3 regions of the Paenibacillus vandeheii genome follow, and region 3 is predicted to be linked to each of the others. Evidence: riboswitches for the same ligand, from Rfam matches in the RefSeq annotation. Region 3 holds a riboswitch; each other region holds the start of a gene.

Region 1 (3,279 bases), on a different contig from region 3:
GTTTCTATACGGAGATTGTTGGTCTTGAATTGAAAGACCGGGTAACTCATACCAACGGCGTCATTCAGCTCGCCTTTCTCGGCTTCAATGGAAGCAACGAGACTGAGATTGAGTTGATTCAGGGATACAGTGACAAGCTGCCTTCCGAAGGAACGGTGCACCATTTTGCCATCCATGTCGATGACCTTGAATCCGAATACAACCGCATTAAGACAACCAAGGCCGAGTTTATTGATGGAGAGATCATTGCACTGCCTAATGGTTACCGTTATTTCTTCATCTATGGACCTGAAAAGGAATGGATTGAGTTCTTCCAGCGCTAAGAATTGGAGCTGATTTGATGAACATTTTAATTACCGGCGCAGCCGGAAAAATTGGACGTGATTTGTCCAAACACTTGTCAGAAGCATTTCACCTGCGACTAACGGATTTGAATATAGACAGACTGCATACGTATCAAGAGACAAGCCATGAGATTACCGCACTTGATGTGACAGATCCCGAAGCCTGTCAGCACGCTTGCGAAGGCATGGATGTGGTTGTACATCTGGCGGGAGATCCTTCCCCGCATGCAGGGTTCTATGAATCGTTGTTGGACATCAATATCAAAGGTACATTTAATGTATTCCGTGCAGCTAAAGACCAAGGAGTGCGGAGAGTCATTCTGGCAAGCAGCGCACAGACGATTGAGGGGTATCCCATTGATGCTCAAGTCTATCCGGACATGCCCACACGCCCGCGGAATTTGTACGGAGTTAGCAAATGTTTTGGTGAATCACTCGCTTCCTATTTTGCGTATACCGAGGGGTTACAAAGTGTTGCGATACGTATTGGGGCATATGATGATTTTCAACCGGATGGTCCGCCTCTGGAGGCAAGGGATATGAGCGCGTATATTAGTCCGGCTGACTTGTGTGATCTGGTGTTCAAAGCAATTACAGCTACAGATCTGGAGCCCTTCACCATACTTCATGGGATCTCAAATAATCGGTTTAAACGATTGAATCTGGAAGCCACACAGAAACAGGTAGGATATGACCCGAAATCAGATGCTTTTGCACTCAGTCAGATATCCCTATACGATACACCACGGTAAATTGTTAAAAATGACACATCAAGAGAGGTCGTTATGCGAATGTATAAGGGTCATTTTGAGCGCTGTACTCTTCCATCCAGTTCCTGACTGGACATGCATCGGCCTCTCGCCTATAATTACACCTAGTAATGCCCGTAACTTCATAGTTTCCCAGGGGAGTCGGAATTGGCCGGCTGAGAGTGTATCCCACCAAGATACTGACCCTTAGACCTGATCTGGATCATGCCAGCGTAGGAATCGGAGTATATCGAATTGGCCCAGCCCAGCCTCTTTGCTGAGTGCCACATCTCTAACGCCTGCACGCGTCCCGGATTAACGGGGCGCTTTTTTAATGTTCTTTTATATAGCCAGAGAGCTAAAAAAAGTGACGTCATCCGGATCATAGCTGGTATAAATCTGTCGATTTATGCAAGAAGCTTGGATATGAAGCCAAGGAGTACCCCGCGCCACTGGCCGGACAACATGAAGGAGAGATTCAAAGATGAGATGGCGTAAAATGATGGGACTGCTGCTTTTGTGCGTGATGCTGGTAACTGTGGCCGCTTGCGGCAGCAAAGAAGCTGCACCTTCAGGAGAGAACGGCAGCAGCAACACCCAAAATAGCATTGAAGGTGACAATACAGCCCTCAAGGATATTAAAGTCGTGCTGGACTGGACACCAAATACGAATCATACCGGCCTGTATGCGGCCGTAGATCAAGGTTTTTATAAAGCAGAAGGCTTAAATGTCGAGATTGTACAGCCAGGTGCCGGAGGCGCGGATACCATGGTGGCTTCGAACGAAGTGCCTTTTGGCGTAAGTTATCAGGAAAGTGTGACCCAGGCCCGCACACAGGGCGTACCACTTGTGTCCATCGCTGCAGTCATTCAACATAACACGTCCGGATTTGCCGCTCCGGTGGATCGGAGCATCAAGTCTCCAAAAGATTTTGAAGGCAAAACCTATGGGGGCTGGGGCTCCCCGGTAGAAGAAGCCGTGATGCAGTCCATTATGGAAGGCGAAGGCGCCGATGTATCCAAAGTGAAAAATATTAACATGGGCGATGCAGACTTTTTCACCGCTGTAAAACGTGATATCGACTTTGCCTGGATTTTCTACGCGTGGACGGGCATTGAAGCCGAACTTCGCGGAGAACCAATCGACATGCTGTATGTAAAGGATTATTCCGAAGCACTGGACTACTACACACCTGTACTTGTGACGAATGAACAGACGATTCAGAATGATCCCGAGCTGGTTAAAGCGTTCTTGAAAGCGACTTCCGAAGGATATCAATATGCGATTGAACATCCCGAAGAAGCTGCCAACATTTTGATTAAGGCCGTACCGGATCTGGATAAGGATCTTGTACTCGCAAGCCAGAAGTGGCTGAGTCCAAAATATCAGGATGATGCACCGCGCTGGGGTGAGCAGAAGCAGGAAGTATGGCAGAACTACACGGATTGGATGTTTAGCAAAAAACTGCTTGATGAGCAGGTAGATGTGTCCAAAGCGTATACAAACGAGTTCTTACCCCAATAAAAATCTAACTGTATAAGTTAACATTATGTACACAAGAACGAAGAGTGCAGAACCCATCTGTAGAAACGAAGTGGTCGCCTTTATCCCCGGATTTTCCCCATGCGGAAAATGAAATCAAAAAATCCGGGGATAACAGCGATCGGAAGAGGGTACTGCAATCGAAGTGGTAAAGTGTACATTCCCTATGTTCAACTTATACAATCCAACCCGAAAGGAAAAGTGATCTTTCATGGCAAGCACACTACTTAGCATCCAAGTCATTCCCAAAACGCCAAATGGCGAAAATTCCTATCCTTACGTTGACCGTGCCATTGAAGTTATTCAACAGTCAGGCCTGAAATATCAGGTCAATCCACTGGATACCACGATGGAGGGAGAACTGGAGGAACTGCTGGAGGTTGTTCGCAAAATGCATGAAGTTCTTGTGGAAGCCGGCAGCCCAAGCATCATCTCACAGATCAAGATCGCTCATAGCCCGAGCGGCTTCAGCATGGACAGCCTGACGGAGAAATATCGCTAATGCATGCCTATTGGAAAAGCGTATGGCCGCCCTTTGTGGCGGTTATTCTCTTTATAGCCGTATGGCAGGGAGCCGTCTCCCTGTTTCATATCGAGAAATGGATGCTGCCTGCGCCTTCTGACATCGCAAATGAAGCGGCCT
Region 2 (3,279 bases), on a different contig from region 3:
CTGATTTGAATTATATTACATAAATAACAGTAATTTAAATAATGTTTTCAATCCGATGAGCTTTTACCGAAAACCTTTTAGGAGTATGTATCACCATGCCAATGCCTTGCCATTATCATGTCGAACAGTATAGGCTATAATGGATACAGTGATTTAGGAAAGGAATGCAATCATGAAGAAAGTCATCGTCATAGGATCAGGAATTCTTGGGGCATCAACAGCCTATCAATTAGCAAAATGGGGTGCAGAGGTCCTTATTATAGATCGGAAAGATCGAGGGCAGGCTACGGATGCCGCTGCTGGGATTATCTGTCCCTGGTTATCCCAACGCCGCAATCAGGATTGGTATCAGCTTGCCAAGGCAGGTGCACGTTTCTATCCCGGGTTGATTGAAGAACTTAAGAGTGAAGGGGAAACGGAAACGGGTTACGCTCAAGTGGGTGCGCTTAGTATTCATACCGATGTGGAGAAACTCAACAAGATGCAGGAACGGGCACATCTTCGTAAAGAAGATGCACCGGAGATTGGTGATATTACCCTGTTGGATGCAAAAGAAACCCATCAGCGTTTTCCTCTACTGGAGGAAACTTTTCAATCTGTATACATCAGCGGTGCTGCGCGTATCGATGGGCGTGCGCTGCGCGATGCCTTGATCCGATCGGCACAGCGAAATGGAGCGGTCCTGATTGATGGGGACGCGACACTTCAACATGAGTCGAATCGGGTAACTGGAGTAGTTGTGGACGGGAAAGTCATATCGGCTGACGAGGTTATTGTGTGTGCCGGCGCTTGGGCCAATGAACTGTTCAAGCCCTTGGGCATTGATTTTAAGGTTCATTATCAGAAGGCGCAAATTATGCATTTGCAGGCCCACGATCGAGAAGATACTGGGAATTGGCCTGTGGCCATGCCTCCTTCGGATCAATATTTGTTAGCCTTTGATCAACAGAAGATTGTGATTGGGGCAACTCACGAAAATGATATTGAAGGCTATGATACAAGAGTAACCGCAGGCGGAATGCAGGAAATATTGAATAAAGGATTGGAACTGGCTCCTGGTTTAGCTGATAGCACGTTTCAGGAAGTGAGAGTAGGCTTCCGTCCGTTCACACCGGGTTTTCTTCCGGTAATGGGTGCTGTTCCTGGTTGGGATGGCTTGATCACAGCCAACGGGCTTGGAGCATCAGGTCTGACGATGGGGCCCTTTATAGGAAGTCAACTGGCCAAATTGGCTCTGGGTATGGATTTGGATATCGATATTCAGCCATATAATATAGGAAAAGCAATGGAAGACCAGAAATGAGGTGAACCATGACATATTCACAGCGTTTAACTCACGGCAGCTCTTCAGATATCATATATCTGGAGCACCAGATTGGCGTTGCAGAGGATGAATTGGCAAAAGCCAAGGAAGAGGAACAGGCATACGAAAGGGATTTGAACCAGTTAAGTGAAGTGCAGAATAGGATTGAAACCATTCGCACCCGTCTGAAGAGCTTGCAAGAGGAATTAGGTAAACTCGAAGATTAATAGGACATTTGGAAATACACATGTTGTAATAAGCCTGAGCTATTTGCAGGGGGACTGTTCGCAGTTGAGAAGGTTAAAACCTGACCCTTTGAACCTGTTAGTTAATACTGACGTAGGGAGCAAATGACATGTACTCATGTTATTTTTTGCCCTTGCCGAAATTTGGACAAGGGCTTTTTGGTGTGTATATTTCATAACAGGAAGCAATAGCGGGATTGCAGATGGGACAATATGATTTGGACAAAGGAGAACTGATCATGTCATTTTCAAGAACGTTAAAAGACAAGACCATAACCGTATGGGAAGATGGATACAATCATCCTTTTTTACACGAGATGGGGAAAGGCACACTGGATCAGGAAGCGTTTAAGTTTTATCTACTCCAGGACTATACATATCTGATTGAATATGCGAAGATTTTTGCGATGGGTGCAGTGAAGGCTGCGGATGAAAAACTGATGACGAACTTTACGGTTATTCAACACGCTATTCTGTACGAAGAAATGGATTTGCATCGGAATTACATGAATGAATTTGGGATAACACTGGATGAACATCATACTGTCAAACCATCTCTTTTCAACAAGGCATATACGTCAAATATGATGAGTGTTGCTCAAACAGGCGGGGTTGCCGAAATCATTGCCGTCATTTTCCCTTGTGCGTGGACGTATTACGACTATGCAACAAGATTAAAAGAACAATATCGCGATTCATTAGAGGGTAATTTCTATCAGACTTGGATCGAAAATTATGCAAGTGATGAATTCCGGAACTCATTCGAATGGTTCTATGATACACTGGATGCATTATGTGAACATAAAACCGAGCAGGAACTGGAGGCCATTGAGGACATATTCAGAAGAAGTGTTGAATTTGAATATCTGTTCTGGGATATGGCGTATAAACGGAAACTCTCGTACTTCTAATGATGAAGTAGACTACAACCAGAGACAAGGATGAACATACAGATGAACAATCGTGGAGAACGCATCTATTTACGGTTTTTGAACATGGAGGACGCGGCATCACTGCTGGATGTACAGCTCCGCAATCGGGCTGTTTTTGAAGAGATCTCGGCAAGTGAACGATCGGAGACATTCTATACGCTGGAGGGTCAGGTCACCCTGCTTGAAAGTTGGAACAAGGCCAGGGAAGAAGGGAAGCGTTATTCTTTCGGAATCTTCCTGAACACGACAAATGAGCTCATTGGGGAGATCTCTCTGTTCGAGCTTGAACTGGATTCCACCCAAAAATGGATCGTAGGTTATGTGCTCGACCAGGCGCACAATGGCAAGGGCTACATGAGTGAAGCCCTTGGGCTAGCACTGAATTTTGCCATGAATGATGCGGGAATCAAACGAGTGGAGGCAGGTGCGCTGCCCGACAATGCCGGATCGATCCGAGTGCTGCGTAAGGCGGGCTTCCAGGAGATGGATCGCCAGAATATTAAAATCAGGGGGATATGGAAGGAACATCTGATGTTTGCAGTGGATTTACGCTAGATGATCAAGATATCGTGACGTGAACCACCGAAATCATCCAGGGGGAACTTATGAATAAACGGAAACAAATGTTATTGGACTCTGCTCTTGTGCTCTTTGAGAAACATGGAGTGACCAGCACCTCCATACAAATGATCCTAGATGAGTCGGGTGTGTCCAAAGGAACATTTTATAAATTCTTTAGTTCGAAAGATGATTGTATTCTTGCTATTCTGGAGCAACGTGTTCAGGAAGACATGATGAT
Region 3 (3,279 bases):
CTTGTCGCACCAATCCACACTTCCCCATTTGCTTTGGGAACAATATATATATCCTCTGCATACACCGTTTTGTCAGGTCTGTAACCGACATGGTGGGGAGAGAACTGCACCGCTGCAATTTCACCCTTCACAGGCAAAACAGGTGAACCAAGGCCCACTTGTCTCATCAATTCTTCGCCTTGTAACCCTGTAGCGATAATGACATTTCTCGATGTCATTGTTCCAATTGAAGTCTCAATACCTTGCACTCCATTCATGTCCGTATGCAAACAGACATTCTGTACACCTTCCATCACTCTGGCACCCAGGGCCTGAGCCGATCTGACATAAGCCTGCGTTAGATTGACAGGAAGAACCTCGCTCTCGGAAGGTCTGTAATATGCGCCATACGTATCCCTGTTTAACCATGATGCTTCTTGTTGGACAGCCACTCGATCCCACCAGATATGTTCTGTAGGTAAGGAAGACGATCGGTTATACTTGTAACTGCTGACCTCACTGTATGAACGAAAAGGAGTAATAAATCCATGCTGTTGCAAACCCATTTCCACTCCGCTAAGCGAACGGATTCGCTCCTTCTGCTCGTGAAGTAATGCTCTGCTCTGCCGCGCAAGCTTCGCCATCACAGCATGCGTGAATTCCTCACTCTCCGCAGCAAGCATCCCGGCAGCTGCACAGGAAGTTCCCCCGCCTATTCTTGCACGCTCAACCAGAAAAACGTCGTGACCGCGGGTGGCGAGTTCACATGCAATGGCACTACCGATAACTCCTCCACCAACAATAATCGTTTCCGCATGAAGCTTGCCTCGAATCTCTGTTCCACCTTTACTCCTGAATACTGTTCCTGGATGATAACCTGAACGATTCCTGCTCCGGCTTCTTGCTTCCTCTCTCATGTTCTCATCTCCTTGGTTCGGCGTTCTCTGAATCCTTGATTGCCTGCCGCAATGAAGCGGCAGCCAGCTCTGGCTTACTGTTCATCCAAATGGTTGAGATTACCGCAGCGCCTTTGGCACCTGCAGTACGAATAGCCCCGATATTCTCCGGTCTAATCCCGCCAATCGCAATCACTGGAATCGAAACATTGGAGCATACTTCAGCCAACGCAATAAGTCCTCTAGGTTCGCAATTCGGTTTACAATTGGATTCGTATACATGCCCGTAAAAGAGATAATCCGCTCCACGTTCTTCTGCAACTTTCGCTTCTTTCAGAGAATGAACCGACATGCCTACACGAAGCCGGTTCAGTCGATTTAACTCAGCCAGATCATAGCCTTGAATAGCTGCTTGACCCCAATGCACACCACCCAACCACGCATGTTGAGCCAGCTGATCTAAGCCGTTCATAACGATTCGTTTAGATGGAACACCTTGTGTTTTTAGACTTTGCGCCCAATACATCTGCTGCTCTAGGGTCAGCTTTTTTTCCCGAATATGGATAAAATCGATCCATCGCCATACTTTCTTAGCCGTATCTAGAAAAGAGTAAATGTCTCCCTTACCTGGCGAAATAACATGCAGTTCAAATGATCGTGCTGCTACATGTTCATGGAAAATTGACGTCCTGTTCGCCCTCCTCTTACGTGCTTTAGGCTGATATAAAACAACAAAAAAGCCACTCCCGTAGGGGAGTGGCCACGAATTTAGAATTCATGATCAACTGAATGACTGTCGCATGCAATTACTCTATACATAACGCATAGCCAACTATAAAAACCATCCATAGTCGCAACGTAGTATACCTAGAAACCGCATGATTCATCTTGCAGGCAATATCGCAAAGTCAAAGATAACGCCCTTTGTCATTAGCTGAAACGCGCCACTTCCCTACGCTGGTATGATCCAGATCAGGTGCAAAGGGTCCGGAATCGCATTCTTCCATCTCAGCCGCATCGTGCGGCCCCCCTAGTGTTCATATGAAGCTGTAGCCTATGTTACCATAGACATCTTTTTTTGTCACCGTACATTTTCCATTTATTACGTTCTTTATCCATTGCTGAAGACAATGTACGAAATAGCTTATCTGGTATGAAGAAACTATTGTTTCTCGGACCACGCCTCAACATCCCACGTTTTGGTTACCCAGCCTTCATAAAATTCAGGTTCATGGGATACAAGCAGCACGGTACCCTTGAATTCTTGCAGGGCACGTTTCAACTCTGCTTTGGCCGTCACATCCAAATGGTTCGTAGGCTCATCGAACAAAATCCAGTTGCTTTCACGCATCAGAAGCTTACACAAACGAACCTTCGCTTGCTCTCCACCACTAAGCGCGTTAAGCGGACGGGTGATATGCTCATTTTTCAATCCACAACGTGCAAGATGGCCCCGGACTTCATTCTGTGTCAGATGAGAGAATTCATTCCAAACATCTTCGATCGGGGTAATATTACCTGCACGTACTTCCTGTTCAAAATAAGCGGTTTCCAGATAATCACCCAAGAAAGTCTTACCACTGAGGGGTGGAATTTTCCCCAAAATAGTCTTGAGCAGTGTTGATTTACCTACACCGTTACATCCAACAATGGCAATTTTCTCGCCACGCTCAATCGTCATCGTCATTTTGGGCAATAATGCATACGAATATCCAATCTCAAAATCAATACCCTCAAAGACCGTTTTACTGCTCGCTCGGGCATCCTTGAAATTAAACGTGGGTTTGGCTGCTTCGTCTGGACGATCAATCCGTTCAATCTTGCCGAGCTGCTTCTCACGGCTCTTGGCACGACCGGAAGTGGAAGCGCGGGCTTTGTTCCGCTGAATGAAATCTTCCTGCTTCTTGATATACTCCTGCTGTTTCTCATAAGCATCAATATGTTGGGCCTTATTCATGTCAGCCATTTCAAGGAATTTGTTATAGTTGGCTGCATAACGCGTCAACTTGGCAAATTCCAAATGATAAATAACGTTAACGACCTCATTCATAAACTCCGTATCATGAGAGATCAGAATAAACGCGTACGGGTAATCCTTCAGGTAGCGCGTCAGCCATTCAATGTGTTCCACATCGAGATAGTTCGTCGGCTCATCCAGAAGAAGAGCAGTGGGTTTCTCGAGTAAAAGCTTGGCAAGCAATACCTTTGTACGCTGACCACCACTAAGCGCAGCCACGTCACGATCCAGACCGATGGCGGACAAGCCAAGTCCATTCGCCATCTCTTCCACTTTCACATCAATCAGATAAAAATCACCTTGCTCCAATTGCTCCTGAATGTCACCCATTTCTTCCAGCAACAATTCGAGCTTGTCCGGATCGGCGTCTGCCATCTGATCCGTGAT

Evidence for each region. A riboswitch is a leader RNA that binds a small molecule or an ion and turns the genes downstream of it on or off. The one in region 3 is predicted to bind thiamine pyrophosphate.
Region 1: linked by a shared signal. The riboswitch ahead of P5G61_RS15310 (ABC transporter substrate-binding protein) and the one ahead of P5G61_RS18190 (thiamine phosphate synthase) in region 3 are both predicted to bind thiamine pyrophosphate.
Region 2: linked by a shared signal. The riboswitch ahead of tenA (thiaminase II) and the one ahead of P5G61_RS18190 (thiamine phosphate synthase) in region 3 are both predicted to bind thiamine pyrophosphate.

What each region holds. Positions count from the first base shown of each region.
Region 1 covers NZ_JAROCD010000007.1:136,089-139,367, reverse strand. Annotated here, with positions in the region: gene P5G61_RS15320 (VOC family protein) at 1-323, shown strand, start outside; gene P5G61_RS15315 (NAD-dependent epimerase/dehydratase family protein) at 341-1,096, shown strand; TPP riboswitch at 1,239-1,351, shown strand; gene P5G61_RS15310 (ABC transporter substrate-binding protein) at 1,578-2,618, shown strand; gene P5G61_RS15305 (thiamine-binding protein) at 2,848-3,138, shown strand; gene P5G61_RS15300 (ABC transporter permease) at 3,138-3,279, shown strand, end outside.
Region 2 covers NZ_JAROCD010000019.1:68,328-71,606, reverse strand. Annotated here, with positions in the region: gene P5G61_RS28475 (NAD(P)/FAD-dependent oxidoreductase) at 173-1,303, shown strand; gene P5G61_RS28470 (hypothetical protein) at 1,312-1,530, shown strand; TPP riboswitch at 1,568-1,666, shown strand; gene tenA (thiaminase II) at 1,788-2,459, shown strand; gene P5G61_RS28460 (GNAT family N-acetyltransferase) at 2,502-3,035, shown strand; gene P5G61_RS28455 (TetR/AcrR family transcriptional regulator) at 3,086-3,279, shown strand, end outside.
Region 3 covers NZ_JAROCD010000008.1:349,868-353,146, forward strand. Annotated here, with positions in the region: gene thiO (glycine oxidase ThiO) at 1-896, opposite strand, end outside; gene P5G61_RS18190 (thiamine phosphate synthase) at 901-1,650, opposite strand; TPP riboswitch at 1,808-1,917, opposite strand; gene P5G61_RS18195 (ABC-F family ATP-binding cassette domain-containing protein) at 2,038-3,279, opposite strand, start outside.